4 regions of the Vibrio sp. 1580 genome follow, and region 3 is predicted to be linked to each of the others. Evidence: predicted binding sites of a transcription regulator. Region 3 holds the regulator's gene; each other region holds the start of a gene.

Region 1 (3,593 bases), on a different contig from region 3:
GTGGTAGAGCCTAGTAGCGATAAGCTTTGTTGGTTATACCCTGATGGCAAAGAAGATACCCAAGTCGAAGATCACATTACGATTGCAGATTACCTCACTATCTTTGGTGCACGCGGCGAGTTTCACCACGTTGATTTACCACCTCTTCTTGATAAAAAATTGTATGAACTTGGTGAACGATGGGCCTCAAATGCGCTTGAGCTTGGGCCAGGTCTAGCAACACTTAACTACCTTGCAACCACATGCCGCAAAGAACAAAAGCTTGATGTCGAGCTCTCCGAAAAACAGCAGGGCTACCGTGAGCTCAACATGTTGCTTTCAGATTTAGTAGAAGCTGAAATCGCCACCTATGAGAAGGGCGTTTTAACGTTTGCAGATGAAGATGCTCGACGCTTTTCAAACGGTGAGTGGTTAGAGACTTTGGTTCACAGCACCGTGAAGCAAATCCAAGACACCATGCCGACGATCCAAGATCGATCGTTAAATGTTCAGGTTTATCGCAAACTTGGTGAAAGTGAAGTACGCAATGAGTTAGATGTCGCAACAGTTGTAAACAACAAGCTGCACATCATCGAGTGCAAAACCAAAGGCATGAGAGATGACGGCGACGATACTTTATATAAGTTAGAATCGCTTCGCGATCTATTAGGTGGCTTACAAGCGCGCGCAATGTTGGTGAGCTTCCGTCCTCTTCGTCACAATGACATTACTCGTGCTGAAGACTTAGGGCTAGCCCTGATTGGCCCTGATGAGCTTAAAGATTTAAGAACGCACTTAACGGCTTGGTTTAAAGACGCGGGCGGTTCAGACGAGATATAGTGCCATTAAGAAAAGCTAAAATTCACAACGATAAAAAGCAGCATTAATGCTGCTTTTTTTATACCTAAATTTTAGCTGTACGCATTTCTATAACTAGAAAAAAACCAGAGGTTAGCCTCTGGTTTTTTCTGTTTGTTTAAATGCCAACTATAGGGGCTTAAAGCATTTTACGCGCTGCTTCTACAACCACTTTAATTGAACGCGCTTCCGTTTCTTTCAGAGTTGAATGATCTGGAATCTCTTTTTGTGTACGGTTGATGATAACACCTGCCACACAACCCGCTTTTAAACCAGAGCTCGCACACATTGTTAGCAGTGTTGCAGACTCCATCTCGAAGTTAAGTACGCCCATGTCTTGCCATTCTTGCATAGAGCCTTGGAAACGCTTAACAACACGACCAGAGAACGTATCGTAACGTTCTTGACCAGGGTAGAACGTGTCGCTTGATGCAGTCACACCCATGTGAACTGTAGCGCCAGACTCTTCTACCGCTGCTTTCATTGCGGTTGCTACTTCAAAGTCAGCAACTGCTGGGAATTCCATAGGAGCAAAGTGTAGGCTCGCACCGTCAAGACGAACTGACCCCGTCGTTACGATCATGTCACCCACGTTTACATGCGGTTGAATTGCACCCGTTGTACCAACACGTAGGAAAGTGCGAACACCAAGCTGTGCCAATTCCTCAACTGCGATAGAGGTAGAAGGACCACCAATACCTGTAGAACAAACCACAACAGGTTTACCGTCTAGCTCTGCACGGTATAGCGTGTATTCACGATGGCTTGCTAGAAATACTGGATTTTCCATTTGTTCTGCGATTTTTTGAACACGCGCTGGGTCACCAGGAATGATCGCTAGAGTCGCACCATTAAGATCAGCTTCAGTAACACCTAAATGGAATACAGCTTGAGACATAAGTCGCTCCTTATTGTGGCTTATTTTATGAACAATAAGCTCATTAATCAGTTATTGGGTACAGATGCACTGTAGCGAACCTTTCACCAACATAGAGTGATCGCAATCACAATGACAAAATGTAATGAAAATGAAATTTCAAACAAAACTGGTATTGATCACACTTTAAGGGGCGTTAGATCATTTTGTTGCATAGCAATGCGTGATTTCAAGGACAAGAAAAACGTCTGATCGCATCAGGTTAATACGGTTAAAAAAAGCCCGATACACGAATGCCTCGGGCTATTAATGAGTGGGATCAATGGTTAGGTCAGTTATTTAATCTGCTTGGACTCAAAACGAAGTAATCTCAACGCATTCAATGTCACCAGTGCTGTTGCACCACTGTCGGCTAATACAGCAACCCACAACCCAGTAACACCAAGTAAACTTGTCACTAAGAATACACCTTTCAAACCTAGCGCTAACGCGACATTCTGACGAATGTTACTTAGCGTCGCACGCGACAGTTCTATCATGGCAGGTAGCTCAATCAACCGGTTGTGTGTTAACGCCGCATCAGCAGTCTCGAGCGCAACATCCGTACCGCCTCCCATCGCAATGCCGATACTCGAAGCTTTCATGGCTGGAGCATCATTGATACCGTCTCCCACCATCGCAACGGTATGTTGTTGTGATAGCTTCTCGACGTAATGCACCTTGTCTGCAGGTAACAAACTCGCTTTATAATCCAAGCCTATTCTATTTGCCATTGCTTCTGCACTTCTCGGGTTGTCACCCGTTAGCATCACCGACGTGACCCCAAGTTCCTTCAACATTGCGATGGCTTGCTGGGCATCTGAGCGCAATGTATCTTGCCATGCGATCACGCCAATGACCTCGTCATCGAAACGCACAATGACAACCGTTTTACCTTGTTGTTCCAACGTAACCACTTGCTCTTTGGCTTCTTGAGAAAGTGGAAAGTCTGCCTTTGAAGGCGTGACCACTTGGACCATTTTTCCATCGACGTAACCAGTGACACCAGAGCCTACTTGCGCGGTTTTATCCAACGCTTCAGGAATAGTAAGCCCCTGCTCTTGCACTTTGGTAACTAAAGAAACCGCTAGAGGATGACTTGAACCAACCTCGATTGACGCAGTTAGGCTAAGTAACTTGTCTTCATCCATATCAAAAGCAAAGACGTCAGTCACTTCTGGTTTACCTTGCGTCAGTGTCCCAGTTTTATCAAATGCGACAGACTCAACCTTGCCAAGCAACTCAAGCGCCGCACCACCTTTGATCAATGCGCCCCGCTTAGCAGCTGCCGCCAAGCCAGAAGTGATCGCCGCAGGCGTTGAAATGACTAATGCACATGGACAAGCAATCAACAGCAGGGCGAGTCCTCGATAGATCCACGTTTCCCACGGTTGGGCAAATAGTAATGGCGGCGTAACGATAACCATCAGAGACACCAACATCATTAGCGGCGTATACCAACGGCTAAATTTATCAAGAAAGCGTTCTAATGGTGCCTTACGAGATTCGGCTTCTTCAATCAAATGAAGAATTCGGTCTATCGCATTCTCGCCCTGACGGGAAGTCACCTGTAAGCGAACCACTTTATCGACAACCACAGCCCCGGCCATCACTTTGCCACCGGTTTGATGTTCAACGGGAACAGATTCTCCCGTTAACGCACTTTCGTCAAAACTCGCAAGCGCATCTTGCAAAACACCGTCGGCAGGCAAACGACCTCCGGGTGCGACTTCTATGGTATCCCCTGGTTTAAGCTGAGCAGCTGGTACTTCTTTACGCTCTCCATCAATAATTAAAATTGAATTTTCTGGGACTAAGTCCATTAACGCCTGGACACCGC
Region 2 (3,593 bases), on a different contig from region 3:
CGAATAGACGAACTTGTGTTTGAGGTTGAGCTAAAGCTTTGCTTAGGTTTTCAAAGCGAATGTTTGTGGAAGTCCCTTGTCCAAGAATAACAGCAGACGCAGATGGGCCATATTGCACAATATTATTAATTGGCATTCCGGTAAACGCGCGCACGTGGAGAGCAAACTCAGACATTTCCTGCGAAATCATTGTAACCATACCCGTATCGTGAGGGCGAGGAGAGACCTCATTGAAAATGACTTTATCGCCTTTGACAAACAGCTCTACACCAAAGATGCCGTAGCCACCGAGCGCGTTTACCACTTTCTCAGCCGTGTATTCAGCTGCTTTTACTGCGTTTTCTGACATAGCTTGCGGTTGCCATGATTCGCGGTAGTCGCCATCTTCCTGACGATGACCAATTGGAGCACAGAAATGCACACCGTCAACGGCTCTGATGGTCAATAAAGTGATTTCGTAATCGAAGTCGATAAAACCTTCCACGATAACGCGACCTGCACCCGTACGTCCGCCTTCCTGAGCGTAATCCCATGCTTTTGTAACGTCGTCTTCGGTCTTGATAACACTTTGCCCTTTACCGGAAGAGCTCATCACTGGCTTCACCACGCACGGAATACCCACATGTTCAACCGCGGCTTTGAAGTCTTCAAAGTTATCTGCAAAACGATAAGGTGAAGTCGTCAATTCCAGTTCTTCTGCTGCCAAACGTCGGATACCTTCACGATTCATTGTTAGCCTGGTTGCCTTAGCGGTTGGAACAACATTCAGTCCTTTTTCTTCAAGCTCTACCAGTTTGCCGGTTGCGATGGCTTCAATTTCTGGTACGACGTAAGTAGGTTGTTCCTTCGTAATAACTTCTTCTAAGGCGTTCCCATCTAACATGTCGATAACATAACTACGGTGAGCGACTTGCATCGCTGGAGCATTGGCATAGCGATCACAAGCAATCACTTCTAAACCAAGTCTCTGGCATTCAATGGCGACTTCTTTACCGAGTTCGCCAGAGCCTAAAAGTAATATACGGGTAGCATTTGCGCTAGTTGCAGTGCCAAACATAGTGTTCCCTTACAAAATAGAGTGATGAGACAGAAATTGCAGGAGATCATACTGAAGTTTTATGACAAAGCAAACGTTTGCTTTTGGTTTTTAGGTAATAAAAAAGCTCTACATGTTGTAGAGCTTTTTGTTGAATTTGTCGTTTATACGTTGACAAAACTAAGCGGAATATCTGGATTCAACGCTTCCAACGTTGATTGCGTATCGGCTAAGTGACTGATCTTACCTTCAGAGTTTTCTACCAATGCAGCGGCTTTGATGCTGTCAAAGGTTTCACCCGCAAGTAAAACTTGGATTAGCGCAACTTGTAGCGGTGGCAAGCTAGGATTAAACGCTGCATTTTCTGCATAAGCGCCTTGGAATACACGGCCGCTAGTCATCTCTAATGCTAAACCACTCAAGTTGTTGGTGTATGGAGAGTGGCTCATGTTCATCGCTTCAACTGCACTTTGGATGAGTGCGTCTTCATCATCACATGAGAATTGGTGTTTAACTTCTGCCATTAAGCCGGACTCGATACCGAGATCGTTTGGTCCAAAGGCTTCAGGCAGGTATTCATGAAGTGACTTTTCTTCGCGTTCTGGGAGCTGGATTTTAAGCTCGTTTGCGGTAGATAACTCATTCATGAACTGGCGGCAGTGACCACATGGGCTGAAGTTGATAGTGATATCCTTAACACCACGTTCGCCTTTCATCCAAGCATGGCTAATCGCAGACTGCTCTGCGTGAACCGTTTGACCCAACTGTACACCAAAGAATTCCATGTTGGCACCGAAGTAAAGGCGACCTGAAAGACCACGAACGATAGCGCCGACATAAAAGTCAGAAAGGGGAGCATAGGAGTACGCTGCGGCAAAAGGAAGTAGCGCAACACGAAGCTCTTTGTCTGATAGACCGGTAGCTGAAAGCAACTGCTCAAATTGTTGAACTGAAAGCGTAGCATCAAAATCATCAGCTTGGATGATAGGAGCAAGTTGTTTGGAAAGTGCTTCTGGAGCGCCTGCTAGCGCCTGTTCAATGCGACTTTTCATGTTGAATCCTTGTTATTGCATGGACAGTTATTCTATGTGAAAGATAGAAATGTTCCGTGCGTTAGATCACGATAAATAATGCAATTGATAATTCTGTTACATAATTAGAGTGAGCTCACACATGTATTCGATTGCACAGGTGTGAAGCGTTATCTCCGTCTCACAATTAACCATATCAGTATATATTCATATGACCAAGGAGCAGGAGTATGTTACCAACGCGACTTTTACCGCTATGCTACTTTATACTTACGTAATCTAGAGCGAGTGGTAGCAGCTAGAATGCTAATGCTATGAATGTATATCTCAGTCAAGTCCCTTCACGATATTACTGGGTGAGGTTGATAGATAAGATAGGGTTTTGAAAAGGGTAAGGAAGAAGCGGAAAGGCTACGGCCTGCCGGAAGGAGGGCAGACCGAGAGCGCTTAACTATTGATATAGCCAGACCGCCAAAGCAAAAAAACTTGGAGCCAAAATAGAAGTTATGATCCCACATAAAACCAATGCGAGTGATGAGAACGCGGCATCTATGGGTTGTTTCTCTGCACAAGTAGCGGTGCCTAAGGCATGAGAGACTGTACCCATTGTCAGACCACGTGCAATCGGGTGTTTAATTCCAATCAAATTGTAAATTGGGTATGCCAAAATTGCGCCCAATAAACCGACAATCAGAACCAAGATCGCCGCAACGGCAGCTTCACCACCGAGGTGACTCGAAATTTCCATTGCTATTGGCGTAGTGACGGATTTACCCACTAGACTTGCGATTAAACTGATATCCGCTTTGAAAGCGACTGCGATCAAGGTGGTTGTCATCATCGACATCACACTGCCTACTGTGCAAGCAAAAGTGATGATTCGCCAGTTTGCTTTAATTTGTGGTAGTTGTTCATATAACGGGTAAGCCAGAGCAACTACGGCTGGTTGAAGTAAAAAACTGATCCCTTCGTTATCCGCATAATACGTTTCAAACGGTACATTTAAGTAAGTAAGCAAAGGAATGAGCACTGCAATACTGATCAGCAAAGGATTTGCTAGAGGATTATTCACTTTGATTGCAATTTGGCGCGCGACAAGAAAAACCGCAATGGTAACAACTAACCACATATCAGTGCTTCTCCTTTAGCAAGTAGTCCAGCAGCCAAGCGAGGCTGACTAGTACAATGAGTGAGCCTCCAACTGCGCTAGCAATGATAGGGAGGGCATTAGCGAGTAGCATATCGAAATGTTGCATTAATCCGACGCTAATAGGAACGAACAATAAGATCATATAGCGGATAAATAGCGTGGCGCCCGGTTTGACCCAGTCGACTTTTACAAGCCCAAGAGTCATGGAGAAAAACAGTACGAGCATACCGATGACACTTCCTGGAACGGAAACGCCAGTGAACTTTTGAATGGTAATTCCGATGCCAAGTGCTCCCATGATGAGGAAGATTGAAATGAGCAGTTGGATCAGTTGTAAGAATCGTTCTTTAATCATTTTGACAGTATATAAACAACA
Region 3 (3,593 bases):
ATGTGATACCGAAGTTTGTTTTGCCAGATAACATTGATTACCGTCTCTTTGAACACGGTGGCCATGTTGGCTTCCTAACAGGAACGGCGTTAAAACCTAAGTTTTGGTTGGAGGAAGCGCTGCCCGCGTATTACGAAAGTATCGCCGCAGATTACCTTTCTGCTGTATCCAAGCAACGAACGCAGTAAACTAGCCGCTCATCATAAAAGTTAGAGGTATTTATGATCATTCCATGGCAAGACATTGCGCCGGAAACATTGGAAAACTTAATTCGTGAATTCGTCTTACGCGAAGGAACGGATTACGGAACCGTCGAGGTTTCTTTGCATGACAAAATTGATCAAGTTAAAGCTCAATTGGAAAAAGGTGAAGCGGTTATCGTGTTCTCTGAGCTACACGAAACCGTCGATATTCAGCATAAAACAAAATTTTAGACCCTTCACATTTTACCGTATCCCACTCGATGACAAGGTATTGTTACGTGCTATAGTGGGATATCGACCGTGCAGTAGTAACTCTACTGCACATTACAGGTAAGTAATTTTCGACAAGGTTTGTCATGTCAGCTAAACACCCAATTATTGCGGTTACTGGTTCGTCCGGTGCCGGCACGACCACTACATCTGAAGCCTTCCGTAAAATGTTCAATATGATGAACGTTAAACCCGCATGGGTTGAAGGCGATAGCTTCCATCGCTTTACTCGCCCAGAAATGGACATCGAAATTCGCAAAGCCCGCGAGCAAGGTCGACACATTAGCTACTTTGGCCCACAAGCTAATGACTTCCCGGGATTAGAAGAGTTTTTCCGTAAGTTCGGGCATGACGGCACTGGCAGCGTGCGCCGTTATCTGCACACGTTTGACGAAGCGGTTCCCTACAATCAAATGCCAGGCACGTTTACACCGTGGCAAGACTTACCCGAAAACAGCGACGTGCTGTTTTATGAAGGGTTACATGGTGGCGTGGTCGATGGAGATGTTAATGTTGCTCAACATGTGGATTTCTTAATCGGCATGGTGCCGATTGTGAACTTAGAGTGGATACAAAAATTCGTACGTGACACTCGCGATCGCGGCCATTCGCGTGAAGCGGTAATGGACTCAATCGTGCGATCCATGGACGATTACCTCAACTATATCACTCCGCAGTTTTCTCGTACTCACATCAACTTCCAGCGCGTACCGACCGTTGACACTTCCAACCCACTTAATGCAAAAGGCATCCCTAGTTTGGATGAGAGTTTTGTGGTGATTCGCCTACGCGGTATCAAGAATGTCGACTTCCCATATCTGCTGGCCATGATTGATGGCTCATTCATGTCACGCCACAACACGATTGTCGTACCCGGCGGTAAGATGAGCTTTGCAATGGAGCTCATAGTTCGGCCTATCCTACAACAGCTCATCGAAACAGGGAAAATTGGCTAAAAACCTGCCTGCGAAGATGTTTACTTTTCATACCGTGATCATGTGCACAGTTTTGCTTACAAAATCTCAATCATGGCACGATTAAAATCAAGAAATCGTTTTCGAAAAAGGATACTATTTCTTACCGAAACACAAGAGAGCTTGCAGCATATAAAAAGTGCTCTTATTCTAGTAGGCCTAATTCAGGCTTAGCTAAAATATGGATAGCGCAAGCGTACCCTGCAGAGGAAGTGAGATATTATGGTTCTAGGTAAACCTCAAACCGACCCAACATTAGAGTGGTTTCTTTCACACTGTCATATTCATAAGTACCCTTCAAAGAGCACGCTAATTCACGCGGGCGAAAAGGCAGAAACTTTGTACTACATCGTTAAAGGTTCTGTTGCGGTTCTTATCAAAGACGAAGAAGGTAAGGAGATGATCCTTTCTTACCTAAACCAAGGAGACTTTATTGGTGAACTTGGTCTATTCGAGGAAGACCAAGAGCGCACAGCTTGGGTTCGTGCTAAATCTCCTTGTGAAGTTGCTGAAATTTCTTTCAAGAAGTTCCGTCAGCTTATCCAAGTAAACCCAGACATCCTAATGCGTCTTTCTGCGCAGATGGCTCGTCGTCTTCAAGTAACTAGCCAAAAAGTGGGTGACCTGGCGTTCCTAGACGTAACTGGTCGTATCGCTCAGACGCTTCTGAACCTTGCAAAACAACCAGACGCAATGACTCACCCAGACGGCATGCAAATCAAGATCACTCGTCAAGAAATCGGTCAAATTGTTGGCTGTTCTCGTGAGACAGTAGGTCGTATCTTGAAGATGCTAGAAGAGCAGAACCTAATCTCTGCTCACGGTAAAACCATCGTGGTTTACGGTACTCGTTAATCTCGAACTAGAGTGACACGAACAAAATTATAAAAGCCACCAATGGCAACATTGGTGGCTTTTTATTTACTCATGACCAAATGAGATAGGGTGCAGCGAACACTAATGAGTAAGCTTAACAGGTTAACCCTAAAACTTAGCCATTCGTACTTTCAAAGATTTTGTCAGCTGAAGCGGCCACGAAACCTGGGTACAAATCACCATTTTCCATCGGATAGCGCTTAGCAAATTCATAAAACCCGCCAGGGATAATTTCAGTGCCTTCGCTAAAACGAACCGCTACTTTATCTGCCATGGTCGATGACTGCTCTAGCAACACCTCAGGAGTGCCCTTCACTTCACCACCATTTTCATTAATGGTAAACCCAGCGGTACGCAGATGATCGTTTACCTGCTTCACTTCTTCATATTCATTGAGCTGGTTAACGCTCACCGTGAAGTGGTTTGCTCCGTAACCATGCGCCGCAAGCCAAGATGCGTACTCACTTTCTTTAGCCAACGTTTGGTAATCAGCAAAGCTTAAATCCCACAAGCGTCCACCATGTAAGAATGCGCTATCGTTCAGCTTGTCAGCATCGACTTGTGCCACCAAATTTTTCACAATCTCTTGTAGCTCAGACGAGCACTCTTCAACTTTTAGCTCACTAATAAATACTTTAGGTTGCTTCGGATCTGGGTGCTCATAGTGCTTAGCAACCAGCTTTTTGCTTTCGAAAACGTAATCACCACACGCCTTGTAACCAATAGCTACAAATGGCTTAGCTAGAGTTTCAATACCAAGAGGCGCGATATTGAAGGTACGTAAAGCTATATGATCATTAATCAGAGGCTCATCTTCTTGAAGCAGCTGATGCACTTTAGCAGCCGAAGGGCAAAGACGTTGAATGTAATCTTGCCATAGCGATTCAAATAACACATCGGGCGTCATAACGACTCCTTGTTACGAGATGTAGAGTTTAAAGGTAAGCGGAAGTTGGCTGCTCGTTCACAACAAAAGTTGTCCAGAATAATGAACGAGCAACCATCAACCTGTGACGGTAAATGCCAGTCAGTCAACACGCTTTTCCGAGTCTTTGCTCACTTTTCGTGTTCTGCCAACGATCACTACAACCCATACCTAAATGATGCGCCGGCAAGGTGAGCCGCAATGCATAGTTGCGACTCTATTATTAAAACTTATAGCGCTACACCTGGACTCAATGTTGCAGGCAAGACAGTCTCTTGACCTTCCATTGATGCCATTGGGTACGCACAGTAATCTGCTGCGTAGTAAGCGCTTGGGCGCAAGTTA
Region 4 (3,593 bases), on a different contig from region 3:
CTGGATAGGGAGAATCCGTTACTAGTTGCTTAAGTGACGTCTGAAAGTGCAAATAGATCAGTGCTAACGCGCACACGCCTGCGATTAATAACAAGACGACATAGCCATAACCGCCTTGACCACCCCAAAGCCAATTGAGTAACTGATCCATCGTTTAAACCTTCAAAGAACACTGGTTAAAATATATCAGTTATTTATTGAGCGATCTGCTATTAATTCCGGTTTAGTATAGATAAAGGCATTCCCCGTAAGGCTCCCTTGAGCACCATGAGCACTGAGATCTCGACCAATTTCCGTCATCGCTAGCCAACGGTTTTCACACCACAGAGGCGATAATAACGTGGGCCTCCTAGCTGCTGATGAAACGCGATGATAAATCACATCTGGTGGTGTCATACGAATCATTTCACTGGCGATCGCAACATATTCTTCTAATTCAGGGGCTTCTAGCTTTCCAGCACGCCAAGCTTTCGCCATGGTGCTACCTTCGACAATATGCAAGCCATGTAACTTGATGCCATCCGTTCCCACGGCCAACACTTTTTGCAGCGTTTCAATATTTTCGGCGCGGGTTTCTTTGGGTAAACCCACAATTAAGTGAGTACAAACCTTGATTCCAAGTGTTCGCGCACGCTTAGTGATTTCGGCATAACACTCAAAGTCATGACCACGATTGATACGTTTTAGGGTGTCATTGTTGGCGGTTTGAAGACCTAGTTCTAGCCAAATTTCATAACCTTGCTGTACATAGCCCGACAGTAAATCCAATACCGCATCAGGGACGCAATCAGGACGCGTCCCCACACAAAGACCAACCATGTCTGCAGCCTTTAGTGCTTCCTCATACATGTTTTTGAGAACTTGTACTTCTGCATAGGTACTGGTGTAGGCCTGAAAATAAGCGAGATACTTCTTCGCTCTGTGAATTTCACCTGCGCGATCTTTTAACTGTTCGTGAATGCTTTTTATCTGGACTTCTTCATCTGCAAACGAAGCCACATTGCAAAATGTACATCCTCCCCGCCCAATCGTGCCATCGCGGTTAGGGCAACTAAATCCACCGTGCAATGTTAACTTATGAACCTTTTCACCGTATCGACGCTGAAGATCTTGGCCGATTGTATTGACCAACTCATGTAACTGCATAAATTCTCACCAACAATAAATCGTAATCAATCTCACTACGATCTGTGTAAATAAATTACATCCCTGCAAGAAAAAACACACAATATTAATCAATTCAAACACCCATCATGCGGGTCAAAATCAATAAACTTGCATAATTAAAGGCAAAAATCGTTCATGTTGCGTAAATGTTAAACTAAAAATGCATAATTAAACGAAAAAATTGGGTCACAACGCCGAGTTTTTCATTGCATTCTGAAGTGACAAAATTGTAGGATACTTACACAACCCCGTTATTTTTGTGACTTTTATTACAAAGCACACTGCGGGATTTGTCGGTGTTATCCCACTCCTACCTATATAAATCACTAGATAGTGATAATAAATAAAGGGATACCACCAAGGATTGTTTTTCTCGCAAAACTTTTCCTGCGAGATACGGAAAGGAATCAAGACCGGTCAACCTAGATCGGTGGCGATAATAAATATAAAGGACAAGACGTAATCAATAGTCTAGGTAGTATTTGCTGCCCGGTACTTTTGCGTCGACATTGAACTGGAAGGATGTATCTATGGTAGATAGAGAGCAAAATCCACAGGGCCTGTACACTCCGGAACTGGAGCATGACGCTTGTGGTATCGGTTTTGTTGCTCACCTTAAAAACCGTAAATCTCATGAAGTAGTGACTCAAGCATTGGATATGCTGGCTCGCATGGAACACCGTGGTGGTCAAGGTTGTGACCCATGCAGCGGTGATGGTGCGGGTATCTTGCTACAAAAACCTCATGAATTCCTATTAGAAGAAGCCGTTAAGCTAGGCATTAAACTGCCTTCGTTTGAAAAGTATGGTGTTGGTGTCGTTCTTTTCCCGAAAGACGAATACAAACGCGAGCAATGCCGTGACATTCTAGAACGTAACGCACAACGTCTAGATCTTGAAGTTATCGGCTACCGCGTATTGCCAACCGATAACTCAATGATCGGTGCAGACCCACTAAGCACAGAGCCTCAGTTTGAGCATGTGTTTATCTCTGGTGGCCCGGGCATCACACCTGAAGAGCTAGAGCGCAAACTGTACGTACTTCGTAACTATACTGTACGTGTTTGCCTAGAAAGCGTTTCGAACATTGGTGACGACTTCTACATTAACTCCATGTCTTACAAGACATTGGTGTACAAAGGTCAGTTAACTACCGAGCAAGTACCTCAGTACTTCCTTGATCTACAAAACCCGACCATGGTGACTGCACTGGCACTGGTACACTCTCGTTTCTCTACCAATACCTTCCCGAAATGGCGTCTTGCACAGCCTTTCCGTTACATTGCCCACAACGGTGAAATCAATACAGTTCGCGGTAACTTGAACTGGATGAAAGCCCGTGAAGCAATCCTAGAATCAGACCTGTTTACTCAGGCTGAAATCGACATGCTTCTTCCCATCTGTCAGGAAGGCAGCTCGGATTCATCTAACTTCGATATGGCACTTGAGCTCCTAGTTCTTTCTGGTCGCAGCCTGCCACACGCATTGATGATGATGATCCCGGAAGCATGGCAAGAAAACAAAAACATGGATCCTAAACGTCGCGCGTTCTATCAGTACCACGCGAACATCATGGAACCATGGGATGGTCCTGCTTCAGTATGTTTTACTGATGGTGTTCAAGTTGGTGCGACACTAGACCGTAACGGTTTGCGCCCTTCTCGCTACACAGTGACCAAAGACAACTTCCTAGTGATGGCATCTGAATCTGGTGTTGTGGATATAGAACCAGAAAACGTTGAGTTCCGTGGTCGCCTACAACCGGGTCGTATCTTCGTTGCAGACCTAGAACAAGGTCGAATCATCTCTGATGAAGAAGTGAAAGACACCATCGCAACAGCGCAGCCTTACGAGAAGTGGGTAGAAGAAAACCTACTGAGCTTGAAGAAGCTGCCAGATGCGAGCAACCAGTTCAGCCAACCTAAGCCAGAACACCTTCTACACCGCCAACAAGCGTTTGGCGTAAGCACTGAAGAAGTGAACGAAATCATCGTTCCAATGGCGAATGACGCGAAAGAACCATTATCAGCTATGGGTGCCGACTGGCCTCTTGCGGTTCTATCTCATCAGTCTCAACATCTTTCTAACTACTTCAAGCAGCTGTTCGCACAGGTAACCAACCCACCGATCGACCCGATCCGTGAGCGCATGGTTATGTCGCTGAACACTTACTTGGGTAAAGACCAAAACCTTCTGACTGAAACACCACTTCACTGTCAGAAAGTCGAATTAGAATCGCCGGTTCTAGCCAACTCTGAGCTTGAAAAACTGCGTGCGATCGATAACGAGCACCTACAAGCGAAAACGTTGGATATCGTATTCCAAGCTAGTGAAGATCAAGGCAAGCTTGAGCGCGCACTAAAACGTATCTGCCAATACGCAGAAGACGCGGTTATCGATGGTTACTCAATCATCCTACTCACTGAC

The links. The regulator CRP, encoded in region 3, controls carbon source genes, mostly activating them, when cyclic AMP is high. The targets are predictions, from matches to a motif close to TGTGANNNNNNTCACA.
Region 1: a site for CRP is predicted at 1,831-1,846, ahead of udp (uridine phosphorylase). Genes of this name have one in related genera too.
Region 2: a site for CRP is predicted at 2,193-2,208, ahead of cdd (cytidine deaminase). Genes of this name have one in related genera too.
Region 4: a site for CRP is predicted at 1,426-1,441, ahead of gltB (glutamate synthase large subunit). Genes of this name have one in related genera too.

Annotation. Positions count from the first base shown of each region.
Region 1 is NZ_JAWOVT010000007.1:307,761-311,353, forward strand. It holds gene R7093_RS13940 (DUF1887 family protein) at 1-819, shown strand, start outside; gene udp (uridine phosphorylase) at 977-1,735, opposite strand; gene R7093_RS13950 (zinc/cadmium/mercury/lead-transporting ATPase) at 2,050-3,593, opposite strand, start outside.
Region 2 is NZ_JAWOVT010000013.1:38,208-41,800, forward strand. It holds gene purT (formate-dependent phosphoribosylglycinamide formyltransferase) at 1-1,057, opposite strand, end outside; gene cdd (cytidine deaminase) at 1,201-2,088, opposite strand; gene R7093_RS18905 (LrgB family protein) at 2,519-3,196, opposite strand; gene R7093_RS18910 (CidA/LrgA family protein) at 3,198-3,572, opposite strand.
Region 3 is NZ_JAWOVT010000021.1:29,829-33,421, reverse strand. It holds gene R7093_RS22260 (hydrolase) at 1-188, shown strand, start outside; gene R7093_RS22255 (YheU family protein) at 222-434, shown strand; gene R7093_RS22250 (phosphoribulokinase) at 560-1,429, shown strand; gene crp (cAMP-activated global transcriptional regulator CRP) at 1,670-2,302, shown strand; gene R7093_RS22240 (DUF1338 domain-containing protein) at 2,439-3,230, opposite strand; gene astD (succinylglutamate-semialdehyde dehydrogenase) at 3,479-3,593, opposite strand, start outside.
Region 4 is NZ_JAWOVT010000011.1:95,186-98,778, reverse strand. It holds gene R7093_RS17615 (GGDEF domain-containing protein) at 1-151, opposite strand, end outside; gene R7093_RS17610 (TIGR01212 family radical SAM protein) at 187-1,146, opposite strand; gene gltB (glutamate synthase large subunit) at 1,698-3,593, shown strand, end outside.